2 regions of the Pantoea sp. XAF26B01_ASV70 genome follow, and region 2 is predicted to be linked to the other one. Evidence: predicted binding sites of a transcription regulator. Region 2 holds the regulator's gene; the other holds the start of a gene.
What was found. The regulator LexA, encoded in region 2, represses DNA repair genes until DNA is damaged. The targets are predictions, from matches to a motif close to TNCTGTATGTACATACAGNA.
Positions count from the first base shown of each region.

Region 1: the regulator LexA is predicted to act here: its motif matches at 3,360-3,379, upstream of dinB (DNA polymerase IV).

Region 1 covers NZ_CM137251.1:3,318,964-3,326,679, forward strand. Annotated here, with positions in the region: gene ACX8ZY_RS15725 (sugar ABC transporter ATP-binding protein) at 1-165, shown strand, start outside; gene ACX8ZY_RS15730 (ABC transporter permease) at 162-1,163, shown strand; gene ACX8ZY_RS15735 (sugar ABC transporter substrate-binding protein) at 1,189-2,256, shown strand; gene dinB (DNA polymerase IV) at 2,293-3,348, opposite strand; gene dpaA (peptidoglycan meso-diaminopimelic acid protein amidase) at 3,593-4,336, shown strand; gene ACX8ZY_RS15750 (class II glutamine amidotransferase) at 4,307-5,074, opposite strand; gene lpcA (D-sedoheptulose 7-phosphate isomerase) at 5,126-5,704, opposite strand; gene fadE (acyl-CoA dehydrogenase FadE) at 5,958-7,716, shown strand, end outside.
Region 2 covers NZ_CM137251.1:3,896,123-3,903,838, forward strand. Annotated here, with positions in the region: gene zur (zinc uptake transcriptional repressor Zur) at 391-912, shown strand; gene ACX8ZY_RS18435 (CsbD family protein) at 986-1,198, opposite strand; gene dinF (MATE family efflux transporter DinF) at 1,366-2,688, opposite strand; gene lexA (transcriptional repressor LexA) at 2,789-3,403, opposite strand; gene ACX8ZY_RS18450 (diacylglycerol kinase) at 3,509-3,877, opposite strand; gene plsB (glycerol-3-phosphate 1-O-acyltransferase PlsB) at 4,006-6,429, shown strand; gene ubiA (4-hydroxybenzoate octaprenyltransferase) at 6,493-7,329, opposite strand; gene ubiC (chorismate lyase) at 7,388-7,716, opposite strand, start outside.

The DNA of each region.
Region 1 (7,716 bases), 580 kb from region 2:
GAGGGGAAAGGCATCATTTACGCGTCGGGAGAGTTTTCTGAACTGGTCGGTTTATGCGACCGGATTTGCGTGCTCTGGGATGGACGCATTGTGGCCGAACTGGCTGCACGCGACGTCACCGAAGAGACGCTTTTGCTCTATTCCACCGGAGGAACCCCTGCGTGAGCAGCAAAGAAACCAGCCTGAATCTGACAGCCTCGCCGTGGCGTCACCAGTTGTTCGACTTTCTCTATAAATGGGGCATGTTGCTCACGGTGGTGATCCTGATCGCCGCCTTTGGTCTCGCCTCCGACAGCTTCCTTGAACCCAACAACATCATCAATATTCTGCGCTCAATTGCCATTGTCACGGTGATTGCTATCGGCGTCTCGATCTCGCTGACCGTTGGCGGCTTTGATCTGTCGGTCGGATCGACCGCCTCGCTGGCCAATGCACTGGTGATTTCACTGTTTGTCTGGTACGGCTTCGGCACTACCACCGCCATTCTGCTCACCCTGGCGCTCTGCACCCTGGTCGGGCTGTTTAACGCCTTTCTGATTGTGATCCTGCGCATCCCCGACATGCTGGCAACGCTGGCGACACTGTTCGTGATTCAGGGTGTGGCGATGACCTACAGCTTTGGCGGATCGATCACCGAGAACATGGTGCTGCCGAGCGGTGATATGGCGGAAGGCACCATTCCGGCGGCGTTTGGCCTGCTCGGCCAGGTGCCCACCATCGTCATCATCATGCTGGTCGTCACCGTCGCCGCGCAGCTGGCGCTCTCCCTGACTAAACATGGTCGCCGGATGTATGCGCTGGGCGGCAATCCGGAAGCGGCGCGCCTCTCCGGCATCCGCACCACCCGCTATCGGGTGCTGGCTTATATGATCGCCTCACTGCTGGCCGGCCTGGGCGGCATTCTGCTCGCCTCGCGTATCGGCTCCTCGCAGGTGAACGCCGGTAGCGGCTACCTGATGGACGCGGTCGCGGCGGCGTGGATCGGCTTCTCACTGGCGGGTTCCGGCAAGCCGAATGCGCTGGGCACGCTGGTCGGCGCGGTGATCCTCGGCGTGCTGCAGAACGGTCTGGTGATGCTCTCTGTTCCCTACTACGCCATGGACATTATTAAAGGGCTGGTGCTGGCTTTAGCACTGGCGATCACCTATATCCAGCGCCGCTGAGGCGCGTTTACCGGAGTTGATAACAATGCAAAAAATAACACTCTCGCTGCTGGCCCTGAGCCTGCTGAACGCCAGCGCCGCCTTCGCGGATACCGTCACGCCGGTGCCAGCGGCTATCGCCAGTCATGATGGCCCGATCCGTATTGCGGTGATCCGCAATCTCGGCTCCGATGACAACACCACCCAGTTTGTTGCCGGTGCCATTCAGCAGGGTCGCCAGCTTGGCTTCAAGGTCAGCACCTTCCTCAGCAATGGCGACGATGCGCGCTTCCAGGATTTCGTGAATCAGGCGATCAGCCAGAAATATGACGGCATCGTGCTGTCGCACGGTAAAGCGCCCTACGCCAGCGGACTGGTGAAGCGCATTGCCGATGCAGGCATTAAGCTGTCGGTGTTTGATACGCCGGTGGATAGCCCGATCCCGGGCGTCACCGTCACCGCGCAGGATGACGCTTCACTGGCGCAGCTGTCGCTGGGCCAGCTCATCCATGATTTCAACGGCAAGGCGAACATCGTCAAGCTATGGGTTGCCGGTTTCCCGCCGATGGAACGTCGTCAGGTGGTGTATGAAAAACTGCTGAAAGAGAATCCGGGCATTCATCAGCTTGAGTCGATTGGTGCGGTTTCAACTGACGTTCAGGGCGACACCGCCAATAAAATTGGCGCGATTCTGGCGAAATACCCGAAAGGCAAAATCGACGCCATCTGGGGCGCCTGGGATGCCTTCAGCCAGGGCGCTTACAAAGCGCTGCAGGAGAATGGCCGTACCGAGATCAAGCTCTATAGCATTGATGTCTCGAACCAGGATTTGCAGCTGATGCGCGAGAAAAACAGCCCGTGGGTGCAGACGGTAGCGGTGGATCCTAAAACTATTGGCGCGGTGAATATGCGTCTGGTGGCGAAGAAAATTGCCGGTGAAGAGACGCCAGCGACTTATCAGTTTAAAGCGGCATCAATCTCTCAGCAGCAGCTTAACAGCCAGCCTGGCGCGGTGAACGTCGCGTCACTGAACAAGATCATTCCGGGCTGGGGCAGCAATGAGGATTTCGTTGCCCCGTGGTTTGCGACCCTGGCGGCGAAATATAAGAAGTAATCGGATGTCAGCCTTGCCGGTCGGTGAGGCTGACGGTTACAGACCCAGCAGCAGCTGACGCTCCAGCTGGGGATCCACCATAGTCACATGTAATCCCACCAGCCGCACGCCGCGCCCGGCACGACGCTCATCCCAGGTTTTACGGGCGATGGCAATCATGTCCTCTTTATTCAGCACCGGCCAGATATGCTCCTGGGTCGTCTGCTGAAAATCACTGAACTTCAGTTTGACGCCCTGACGCGCCACCTGCTTGTCAGGTCGGATCTGCGTCAGCCGGCGATCCAGTTCGGCGTAGAGAAAATCGATAATTTCCAGGCAGGCATCCCAGTCGCTGATATCTTCCGCCAGCGTCCGTTCAACCCCCAGCGATTTACGCTCGCGCTCAACGATCACGCTGCGGTCATCAATGCCATTACTGCGCTCCCACAGCACCCGGCCAAACTTGCCAAAGCGCTTTAACAGCAGCGCTAAGTCCGCCTTCTGCACGTCGCCACAGGTTACCAGCCCCATCTCTTCCAGCTTTTTGGCCGAGACCTTGCCGACGCCAGGGATCTTCGCCAGCGGCAGAGTCAGCAGAAAACCGGACATCTCCGGCGGGGTAATCACGAACTGGCCGTCCGGCTTATTCAGGTCAGAGGCGATCTTCGCCAGAAATTTAATCGGGGCGATGCCCGCTGAGGCGGTAAGCCCGGTTTCACGGTAGATGGTGGCACGGATCGCCTGCGCCATCAGTGTGGCAGAGCCGTGACAGTGGGGGCTGTCGGTGACATCCAGGTAAGCTTCATCAAGGGAGAGCGGTTCAATCAGCGGCGTATAGCGGGTAAAGATGTCGCGGATCTGCGCGGAGGCTTCTTTATAGGCGTCGAAGCGTCCTGGCAGCAGACGCAGATGCGGGCATAACTTGAGGGCCATGCCGGTTGGCATCGCGCTGCGCACGCCAAATTTGCGCGCCGGATAGTTGGCGGTGCTGATCACGCCGCGACGTTCGCGGCTGCCACCAATGGCGATCGGGATGTCGCGCAGCTGGGGATTATCACGCATCTCCACCGCGGCATAGAAGCAGTCCATATCGACATGAATGATTTTACGCATACCCCCTCCGGCACTGGATAAGTATACAGTTGGCAGGGGTAACTGCAATATTTGTCGCGCTGACGATTAAAGTTTACAAATTTCTGGTCGAATATCCTTCAGTAAATCGCGAATTTGGCTGACGCCGTCTTGCTAAAAAAACAGACAATGTTTAATGTTGCGCTGCGGTAGCGGACAGTTCCGATAATGCAAACAGAGACGCACATTTTGCGTCATGTTCTCTTCACCTCAAGGTACACACAGCATGGGCAAAATCGCACTCCTGTTTGCGATGATTTTACTGCCAGCCCTCAGCATGGCAATGACACCCGAACCCGTCTCAACGGCACCGGTCAGCAAAGAATTAAAGAAGCAGTTACTCGGCACCCCGGTCTATATCCAGATCTTCAAGGAAGAACGCACGCTCGAACTCTACGGCAAAATCGGTAACGAATACCGCCTGCTGGACACCTACCGCATCTGTAACTTTTCTGGCGGCCTTGGCCCGAAACGCCGTGAAGGCGATTTCAAAAGCCCGGAAGGTTTTTACAACGTGAAGCTGAATCAGCTGAAGCCGGATAGCCGGTTTTATCGCGCGATCAACATCGGCTTTCCGAATCAGTACGATCGTAATCAGGGCTACAGCGGCAATTACCTGATGATTCATGGCGACTGTAAGTCGATTGGCTGCTATGCCATGACTAACGCCTATATGGATGAGATTTTTACCTATGTGAATGCCGCACTGCGTAACGGCCAGCAGGATATCAGCATCAGCATCTATCCATTCCGCATGACCGACAGCAATATGCAGCGTCACCGCTACTCCACCTATGCCAGTTTCTGGCAGCAGCTGCAGCCGGGATACGCTTACTTTGCTAAATATCATCAGCCGCCGATGGTTAATGTCGCCAGCGGTAAATATGTGATGAACAGCAGCCCGGCACCGGTTTTAGCCAGTCCCGAAGCCGCTTCACGTTCATTCCTGGCGCTCTCCAAGGCAGAATAACGCCCATTCACCTGGCACAATCCGCTGCCAGGTTTCATTGGCCGTCAGTGGCTGCGTAGCAATCACCGTCACCACGTCATGCGGCGTGGTGTGCTGCTGAAAATCGACCTCCACATCCTGATCCAGTAACTGCGCCCGGCCAAAGGGTGCGCGGCGGGTGATCCAGTAAAGATTGGTGGAGCAAAAGGCCATCAGATAACGGCCGTCTGACAGCAGCATGTTAAACACGCCCTTCTGCCGCAACGTGCCGGCAAGCTCCCCGATAAAACGAAATACCGCAGGCCAGTTGCCTGGCGTGCGCGGATAGCGCGTCGCCAGCTGATGCAGGATCCAGCAGAACGCCTTCTCACTGTCCGTTTCGCCCACCGGCCGGAATGTGCCAGTCTCCAGCTGCCGATAGCCCCTGAGCTGCCCGTTGTGCGCATAGGTCCAGTTACGGCCCCACAATTCGCGGGTAAACGGGTGGGTATTTTCCAGCGACACCTGCCCGCGATTCGCCTGGCGGATGTGCGCCACCACCGAATGCGATTTGATCGGATACTCCTGCACCAGACGCGCGATCGGCGAGTTAAAGCTCGGCAGCGGATCTTTAAACGTACGACAACCTTTATCTTCGTAGAAGGTAATGCCCCAGCCATCTTTGTGAGGCCCGGTTCCACCGCCACGCTGAACCAGACCGGTAAAGCTGAAACAGATATCCGTGGGAACATTGGCGCTCATCCCGAGCAATTCGCACATAGCCACCGCCTTAGAGTAAGCGGCCTCCCGTCAGGCGGGAGGCCAGCGCAGTTACTTCACCATCTCTTTTTCGATCAGCAGCATCAGGATATGGATCACTTTAATGTGGATCTCCTGGATGCGATCGGCATAACCAAAGTGTGGCACCCGGATTTCAATGTCGGCACTGCCTGCCATCTTACCGCCATCTTTACCGGTCAGGGTGATCACTTTCATCCCCTGCGCACGGGCAGCTTCAATTGCTTTAATGATATTGGCAGAGTTACCGGAAGTTGAGAGGCCCAGCAGCACATCGCCCGGACGCCCTACTGCTTCCACATAGCGTGAAAAGACATAGTCATAACCAAAGTCATTACTGACGCAGGAGAGATGGCTGACATCAGAGATGGCAATCGCCGGATAGCCAGGACGATTTTCGCGGTAGCGACCGGTCAGCTCTTCAGCGAAATGCATCGCATCGCAATGTGAACCGCCGTTACCGCAGGAAAGCACCTTGCCGCCCGCCTTAAAGCTGTCAGCCAGCAGCACCGCCGCACGCTGGATCGCATGGATATTGGCCTCGTCGCTGAGGAATTTATTCAGCGTATCAGCAGCTTCATTAAGCTCAGAGCGGATAATGTCCTGGTACATAGGGATGTCCTTTTTTAGGAGAGGTTAATCGCAGCAAGTTTAACGGAATGGCCGGTCAGCGCAAAGCGTCATGCCATGGCTGGCCAGGCAGTGGCGGCGATTATCGCTGCAGCGGGTGATGCAAAAATGGACAGAAATCGGTTTTTGTGAGGCAGGTTGTAATTGCGATGTAAACAAATTGATAAATCAACCCAACTGCTCTAAACCTCTCTACATAACAGGTCAGACCTCTTACTACTTGGAGCGGTTCATTATGATGGTTGTCTCGATACTTGCCACGGTGGCGCTGATTGGCGCCCTGTTCTATCACCGCCTGTCGTTGCGGCTCAGCAGCGCGATTCTGCTGTTGTGGACTGCTGCGATGGCTTTTGCTCACCTCTGGACGCCATGGTTACTGTTGCCGCTGGCGATCATCCTGCTGCCGTTCAACCTGCCGTCACTGCGCCGCAGCCTGTTTTCAAAGCCGATGTTTCAGCGCTTCCAGCAGGTGATGCCGCCGATGTCACGCACCGAAAAAGAAGCGATCGATGCGGGCACCACCTGGTGGGAAGGCGATCTGTTTCAGGGCAAACCAGACTGGCAGAAGCTGCACAACTATCCGCAGCCGCGCCTGACTGCCGACGAGCAGGCTTTTCTCAATGGTCCGGTTGAAGAAGCATGCCGCATGGCCAACGATTTCCAGATCACCCATGAGCTGGCCGATATGCCGCCGGAACTGTGGGCTTATCTGAAAGAGCATCGTTTCTTCGCGATGATTATCAAAAAAGAGTATGGCGGACTCGATTTCTCAGCCTATGCGCAGGCCTGCGTGCTGCAAAAACTGTCGGGCGTCTCAGGGATTCTGGCGATTACCGTGGGCGTGCCTAACTCATTAGGTCCGGGCGAACTGCTGCAACACTACGGCACTGAAGAGCAGAAAAATCACTATTTACCCCGGCTGGCACGCGGCGATGAGATCCCCTGCTTTGCGCTGACCAGTCCGGAAGCGGGCTCAGATGCCGGAGCCATCCCCGATACCGGCGTGGTCTGCATGGGCGAGTGGCAGGGTCAGCAGGTGCTGGGCATGCGGCTGACCTGGAACAAGCGCTATATTACGCTGGCGCCGATCGCCACCGTGCTGGGGCTGGCATTTAAACTCTCCGACCCGGATCATCTGCTCAGCGATAACGAAAATCCTGGCATTACCTGTGCGCTGATCCCGACCAACACGCCCGGCGTGGAGATTGGCCATCGCCACTTCCCGCTTAACGTGCCGTTCCAGAACGGGCCGACACGCGGCAATAATATCTTTGTACCGATTGACTATATTATCGGCGGCCCACAAATGGCCGGTCAGGGCTGGCGGATGCTGGTGGAGTGTCTGTCTGTGGGTCGCGGCATTACGCTGCCATCGAACTCAACCGGCAGCCTGAAAAGTGTGGCGCTGGCGACAGGCGCCTATGCCCATATCCGTCGTCAGTTCCGCGTCTCAATCGGTAAGATGGAAGGAATTGAAGAGCCGCTGGCGCGCATTGCCGGTAACGCCTACGTGATGGATGCGGCGGCCACGCTGATTACCGCCGGTATTATGCAGGGTGAAAAACCGGCAGTGCTGTCGGCGATTGTGAAATATCACTGCACCCATCGCGGTCAGCGCGCCATTATCGACGCCATGGATATTGCCGGCGGTAAAGGCATTATGCTGGGTAACAGCAACTTCCTGGCCCGCGCCTATCAGGGTGCGCCTATCGCCATCACGGTAGAAGGCGCTAATATTCTGACCCGCAGCATGATTATCTTCGGACAGGGTGCGATTCGCTGCCATCCTTACGTACTGCAGGAGATGGCGGCGGCAGCCAGCAACGATGTTAACGCGTTTGATCAGGCGCTGTTCAGCCACATCGGTCATGTCGGCAGCAGCACCATGCGCAGCCTGTGGCTGGGCTTAACCGCCGGACGCACCAGCGCCACCCCGACCCGCGATGGCACCCGTCGTTACTATCAGCATCTGAACCGCATCAGTGCCAACCTGG
Region 2 (7,716 bases):
CCCTATTGTGAACCCTGGCTAACGCGTTATTGCTGTGAATTCAAAGGAAACAGTGTCTTAATTCAAAGGATTGGACGTTTTCCAATCAAAAAACCGTTGTAATTGTTCAAACTGCATTGGGATATTTCAAATAATGCCAGACTTTTCTTAAGTCTTTCTGAACATTACTTCTTAACTCAGTGAGATGCAAAGCAAAATGCCAACAAATTCCGCTTCAGGTGGATTCAGAATGGATCTGATTTGTCGTCAGATTTGAGATAGAAGACGGCTTAAATTCTGAATATGCTGCTTTATCAGGCAAATGATGCTGTTTTTTCAGACGAAAACCAACCTCAGCGCCGCGAAACTATGTGTGATAAAATAACATCACTTATCCAGCGGAGAATTTTCATGACAAACATGACGTCGCAGCAAATTTTGATTCAGGCCGAAAAGATGTGCCTGCAGCGCGGTGTGCGTCTGACTTCGCAGCGTGCTGAAGTGTTGCGCCTGATGGCCGAGCAGCCTGGCTCGATCAGCGCCTACGATCTGCTGGATCAACTCCGGGTCAGCGAGCCACAGGCCAAGCCACCCACGGTTTACCGGGCGCTCGATTTCCTGCTGGAGCAGGGTTTCATTCATCGGGTGGAATCCAACAACAGCTACGTCATGTGTCACCATTTTGAGGCACCAGCACATACATCGGTGATGCTGGTCTGTGACCGCTGTGCCGCCGTTACAGAGAAGCAGGCGCAGGGCGTAGAGAAGATTATTGCTGGTCTGGCAGGTGAAGCGCAGTTTGCATTACGCCATAGCGTGATTGAAGCGCATGGTTTATGTGAAAATTGTGCTGCGGTTGAAGCCTGTACGCACCATGAAAGCTGCGAGCATGACCATCAGGATGAGGGTAAAAAGCGGGGGAAACGCGGGTAATCGGCACATCCTTGTGCGGTTCCGGTGAGGGCCCACCGGAACACATTCAGCTGATTATCAAGCTATTGTCTGATTACCAGCGGTGATCTTTGTTCTGACCTTCCCAGTCGCTTACTTCGCGCTCGGCTTCATCTTTGGTAGAGCCGTAACGCTCCTGGATTTTACCGACCAGCTGATCGCGTTTACCTTCGATAACCTGCATATCATCGTCGGTCAGCTTGCCCCATTTCTCTTTCATTTTGCCTTTGAACTGCTTCCAGTTGCCGCTTGCTTCGTCTTTATTCATGGCAGACCTCCAATCCTCGGGTTTTAATGATTATCTTGCTACTTAACAAAATAACGATACAAAGCGCTGGTTAACTGCGCTGCATAGAGTTAATTGTAGTAGCCAATTTCTTAACCGTGGAATAATACAGAATAATCCGTATCGGCTTGCGTGCAGCCACGGCTGACTCAGGCATCAAACCAGCTGTTCTGACGCCAGTGCTTACGCCAGATGAGCCACAGCGACAGGCCTCGCAGCGCCAGGAAAACCGTGACTGCCAGCCAAAGACCATGGTTACCCAGCACCGGTACGCTAAGCAGCGTCAGAAAATAGCCGGCTGCGGCAACTACCATGCTGTTACGCATCTCGCGCCCGCGCGTCGCCCCGATGAACATGCCATCCAGCAGATAACACCAGACACCGATCAGCGGCATAATCATCTGCCAGACCAGATAGCGGTCCGCTGTCTGCTGGAGTGACTGAAGAGAGGTCAGCAGGGTAACGATTTGCGGGCCAAAAATGGCATAGATCAGCGAGAAGAACAGCGCCACCACCACCGCCTGCCGACAGGCAGAGTGCCAGACGCGCAGGAGTTTGCTGCCATCTTTTGCACCATGCGCCTCACCCGCAAAAGCTTCAACCGCATAGGCAAAGCCATCCAGCGCGTAAGCCGTAAAAGTGATGAACATCAGTAATACTGCGTTAACCGCCACCACATCCGGACCCAGCCGGGCACCCAGTACGGTCAGCGAGGCGAAACAGAGCTGCAGCATCAGAGAGCGCAGCATGATATCCCGGTTCAGTCGCAGCAGCCGGCCGCTGTCACCGCGCCAGCTCTGCTTCAGCAGGCTAAGCGTAATTCCGCGCAGTTTTAACACCCGCCAGACCATGATGCTGCCGACACCCAGCGTAATGTATTCCGCCAGCGCCGTGGCGGTTGCCGCCCCCGCGACACCCCAGTGCAGCCCCATCACCAGCCAGAGATCGAGCACGATGTTAACCAGGTTGCCCACCACCAGCAGGATCACCGGCGCGCGTGCATACTGCACGCCCAGCAGCCAGCCCAGAATGACCAGGTTTGCCAGCGTGGCAGGCGCACTGAGCCAGCGAATCTGAATAAACAGTGCCGCCTGTTCGAGTACATCGGGATTGCCGCCAACCAGATGGGTCGACAGCTGAATAATCGGATAACGCAAAGCGATGAACAGTACGCCCGCCAGCAGCGCAATGATCAGCGGCTGAGTCAGCGCGCGTGCCAGCGCCATTTTATCGCCCGCGCCAAATGCCTGCGCCGTAAGGCCAGTGGTACTCATTCGAAGGAAAAGCAGCAGCATAAAGAGGAAGCTGGTCACTGTAGTCCCGACCGCAACCCCGCCAAGATAGACAGGGCTGTCGAGATGACCAATTACTGCAGTATCGACCACTCCAAGTAAGGGAACGGTGATATTTGAAAGGATCATCGGCAGCGCAAGCCGCCAGAGATTTTTATCGGTTGCCGTAATAAAGCGCATTCGCCGTTCCGTGCTCAGTGTCGCTGCGCAAAAGAGGCAGCGACAAAATTAGGGCAGACAGAATAGCATCAGAGAAGGCGAATGCACGCTGGCAGAAGAATCAGAGCCACTCACCGTTGCGCACCACGCCAACAGCCAGACCTTCTATGGTCAGTGACTGCGCACGGGTATCGACAACAATCGGGTCAAAATCGCTGTTTTCCGGCAGCAGATGCACGATAGCACCCTGCTTTTTCCAGCGCTTAACGGTGACTTCATCATCAATGCGGGCAACCACAACCTGGCCGTTACGCACATCCTGGGTTTTATGCACCGCGAGCAGGTCGCCATCCATAATCCCGATATCTTTCATCGACATTCCGCTGACGCGCAGCAGGAAGTCAGCAGACGGCTTAAACAGGCCCGGATCGACCTTGTAGTGGGTTTCGATATGTTCCTGCGCCATGATCGGCTCACCGGCAGCAACCCGGCCAATCAGCGGTAGCCCTTCTGAGGCTTCTTCTTCCATTAACAGTCGAATGCCGCGCGATGCACCGGAAACGATCTCGATGACGCCTTTGCGCGCCAGCGCTTTCAGATGCTCTTCTGCCGCGTTCGGCGAACGGAAGCCCAGCTGCGCGGCGATCTCGGCACGCGTAGGCGGCATGCCCGTTGAAGAAATATGGTCGCGAATCAGGTCATAGACCTGCTGCTGCCTGCTGGTTAATGCTTTCATCCCGCCCCCTGGTTGTTTATACAGTCGCTGTGAGTATATACAGGTATTGGTGAAATGGAAACCGATTGTCAGGGAAAACGCGCCCTCAGACGCGTTATGGAAGGCTTATCGCAAATGTGTCCAGAGCAGCGCGATCCAGACGAAGAGTGCCAGTAAGATGCTGATCAGCACCGCCGCCGAGCCCATGTCTTTTGCCCGGCCCGCCAGCGGATGATGCTCCTGACCGATGCGGTCGACCACTGCTTCAATGGCGCTATTGAGGATTTCAACAATGACCACCAGCACCACCGCCCCAATCATGAGGATGCGGGAGACCACATCGACATCCAGCCAGCACGCAATAACAATAGCGGCCAGCGCAGCCAGCGCTTCCTGCCGAAACGCCGCTTCATGTTGCCAGGCGGCACGCAGTCCCTGCCATGAGTAACCTGCAGCTTTTACTATTCTGATAAGTCCGGTGGCATTATTTGCCATGATGTGGGAACCCTTTCATCGGATTGACGTCAATGTCTGGGCTGCGTGCAATTGGCACCACCACAGATCTTCGCTGCGCTTTCTGGTATGCTTGCGGCGCTTTGCTAACAAGAGGCTTCATGTTGTCTATGTCAGGTTGGCGTAAACTCTATTACAAACTGCTTAATTTACCACTGTCGTTTTTGGTAAAAAGTAAGGCCATTCCGGCCGATCCCGTGTCTGAACATGGTCTGGATCCGACCCGACCTATTATGTATGTTTTGCCTTACGATTCGAAGGCCGACTTACTGACTTTACGCGCACAGTGTCTGCGGCATCATCTGCCCGACCCGCTCACTCCGCTGGAGATTGATGGTTCTCTGCTGCCGCGCCACGTCTTTATCCACAATGGCCCTCGCGTCTTCCCCTATTTTGTGCCCAGCGTTGAATCCGTGAAAATTTTTCACGATTACCTGGACCTGCATCGCAATAACCCTAAGCTGGATATTCAGATGCTGCCGGTCACGGTGATGTTTGGCCGCGCACCAGGACGTGAAGTCCAGGGCGAAGCAACGCCACACCTGCGGGTGCTGAACGGGGTGCAGAAGTTTTTTGCGGTGATCTGGCACGGGCGCGACAGTTTTGTCCGCTTCTCGCCGACGGTGTCGCTGCGCCGCATGGCAACTGAACACGGTACGGATCAGTCGATCGCCCAGAAGCTGGCTCGTGTGGCGCGCATTCATTTTGCCCGCCAGCGGCTGGCGGCGATTGGCCCGCGCTTGCCGGCGCGTCAGGATCTGTTTACTCGTCTGCTGCAATCCAAAGCGATTGAAAAAGCAGTAGAAGATGAAGCTCGCAGCAAAAAAATCTCCCATGAGAAAGCGCAGCAGAACGCCGTCGAAATGATGGAGGAGATTGCGGCAAACTTCTCCTATGAAGCCATCCGCGTAACTGACCGCGTGATGGGCTGGCTCTGGAGTCGGCTCTATCAGGGCATCAACGTCAATGGCGGCGAAAAAGTCCGCCAGCTGGCGCAGGATGGCCACGAGATTGTCTATGTGCCGTGCCATCGCAGCCACATGGATTATCTGCTGCTCTCCTATGTGCTCTATCATCAGGGACTGGTGCCGCCGCACATCGCAGCCGGGATCAATCTCAACTTCTGGCCAGCCGGCCCGATTTTCCGTCGCCTGGGCGCTTTCTTTATTCGTCGTACCTTTAAAGGCAACAAGCTCTACGCCACGGTATTCCGCGAATATCTCGGCGAGCTATTCACCCGCGGCTATTCGGTTGAGTACTTTGTCGAAGGTGGCCGTTCACGAACCGGTCGCCTGCTGGACCCTAAAACCGGCACCTTAGCCATGACGCTGCAGGCGATGCTGCGCGGCGGAAATCGCCCCATCACGCTGGTGCCGATTTACATCGGCTATGAGCACGTGATGGAAGTGGGCACTTACGCTAAAGAACTGCGCGGCGCGGCGAAAGAGAAAGAGGGCTTCATGCAGATGGTGCGCGGCTTACGCAAGCTGCGCAATCTCGGTCAGGGTTACGTGAACTTTGGCGAACCCCTGCCGCTGGTCAACTATCTCAATAAGCGGGTGCCGGAATGGCGCGATGCCATCGATCCGATTGAGCCGCAGCGTCCCAGCTGGTTAACCCCAACCGTCAACGATATTGCTGCCAGCCTGATGGTGCGTATCAATGAAGCGGGCGCGGCTAACGCCATGAACCTCTGTGTCACCGCCCTGCTGGCGTCACGTCAGCGCTCACTAACCCGTGAACAGCTGATTGAACAACTGGAGTGCTATACCCAGTTGCTGCGCAACGTGCCTTACTCGCCAAATGCGACCGTACCCGATCTCTCAGCGGAAGCGCTGCTGGATCACGCCATGGGTATGAATAAGTTTGAGAGTGAAAAGGACAGCATTGGCGACATCATCATTCTGCCGCGAGAGCAGGCGGTGCTGATGACCTACTATCGCAACAATATTCATCATATGCTGGTGATGCCGTCGCTGATTGCCGCCATTGTTCAGCAGCATCAGACGCTGAGCGAAGCAGAACTGCTGCGTCAGGTGAGCCTGATCTACCCGATGCTGAAGAGTGAGCTGTTCCTGCGCTGGCAGACTGATGAGCTGCCGCAACTGCTGACCGAACTGAGTCAGGAGCTGGCGCGTCAGGGCCTGATTACGCTCGAAGCTGGCGAATTGCGCTTTTCCTCAGCGCGCTATCGCACGCTGCAACTGCTGGCCGCCGGTGTGCGTGAAACACTGCAGCGCTATGCTATTACGTTCTCCATTCTCAGCGCCAAGCCGACGATTAACCGCGGTACGCTGGAGAAAGAGAGCCGGACGCTGGCACAGCGTCTGTCGGTGCTGCACGGTATCAATGCCCCGGAATTCTTCGACAAAGCGGTCTTTACCTCACTGGTCCTGACCCTGCGCGATGAAGGGTATATCAGCGACAGCGGTGATGCCGATGTTGCGCAGACCCTGGCGACCTGGCATATGCTGGCAGACCTGGTCACCAGCGATGTCCGTATGACGATTGAAACCGCTGTGGCGCACGACTGACCCCAGCGCGCATAGTAAAAAGGCGACCTCATGAGGTCGCCTTTTTTGTGCCTGAATCCTCTGTCAGAACAGCTGGCTGAACGGCGGGGTGTTCATCAGCACACCGAGGAACAGCACCATTCCGACATAGTTGTTATTGAGAAAAGCCTGGAAACAGGGTTGCCGCTCGCGTCCGGCGATCAGCTTCTGTTGATAAACAAACAGCGCGGCGGCCAGTAATAGCGTCCAGTAGAAGGCGCTGTTCAGATGCAGCATGAGGCCAACCAGCGCCATCAGCAGCAGCGTCGCCAGTTGCAGCAGACCAATGATTAGCTTGTCGAAACGGCCAAAGAGAATCGCGGTCGACTTCACGCCAATCTTCAGGTCATCATCCCGATCCACCATCGCATACTGAGTGTCATAGGCGACCGTCCAGCAGATGTTGGCGATAAATACCAGCCAGCAGACCAGAGGTAAGGACTCACTAACTGCGGACCATGCCATGGGAATGGCCCAGCCAAAGGCAGCACCCAGCACTACCTGCGGCAGGTGGGTATAACGCTTCATAAAGGGATAGACCCAGGCCAGCGCCAGCCCCACCACTGAGAGCATAATCGTCATCATGTTCATGGTCAGCACCAGCGCAAAAGCCGCCAGAGCCAGGATCACGAACAGCAACTTAGCCTCTTTTGCACTCACCGCGCCGCTGGCCAGTGGCCGATGCTTCGTGCGTTCGACATGACCGTCTACTTTGCGATCGGCGTAGTCATTGATCACACAACCGGCCGCACGCATCACGATGACACCGGCAACAAACACCGCCAGCACCGGCAGCGGCGGGATCGCCATGTCAGCCAGCCATAATGCCCAGAGCGTTGGCCACATCAGCAGCAGCGTACCGATCGGCTTATCGATACGCATCAGGCGCGTGTAGGCCCGCCATTTATTTATACTTAAGCTATTTTGCACCACAGGATCCTCAGACCAGATCGCGATAGAGCGGCGATGCCGGTAAAAACAGTTCAGTCAGCAGCAGCGGTTTGCCGGAGAGACGCAGGCGTGAACGTCGTCCCCACAATCCCTCCACCTGCCCCGGCTCAATAAAATCGCGGGTCAGCGTTGAAGAGGAGAAGAGATAGCGACCCAGCGGCCGGGTGCCCAGCTGCTGCAGCATCGCTTCTGGCCCGTTAAGGGTGCTTTCCGGCACCAGCGTACGGCCAGCCAGCCAGGGCTGATCGTCGCCGAAAAGCAACACTTCGCGCAGCCAGAAGCGTTGATCGTCTGGCAACAAGCTCTTTTCATCACCCA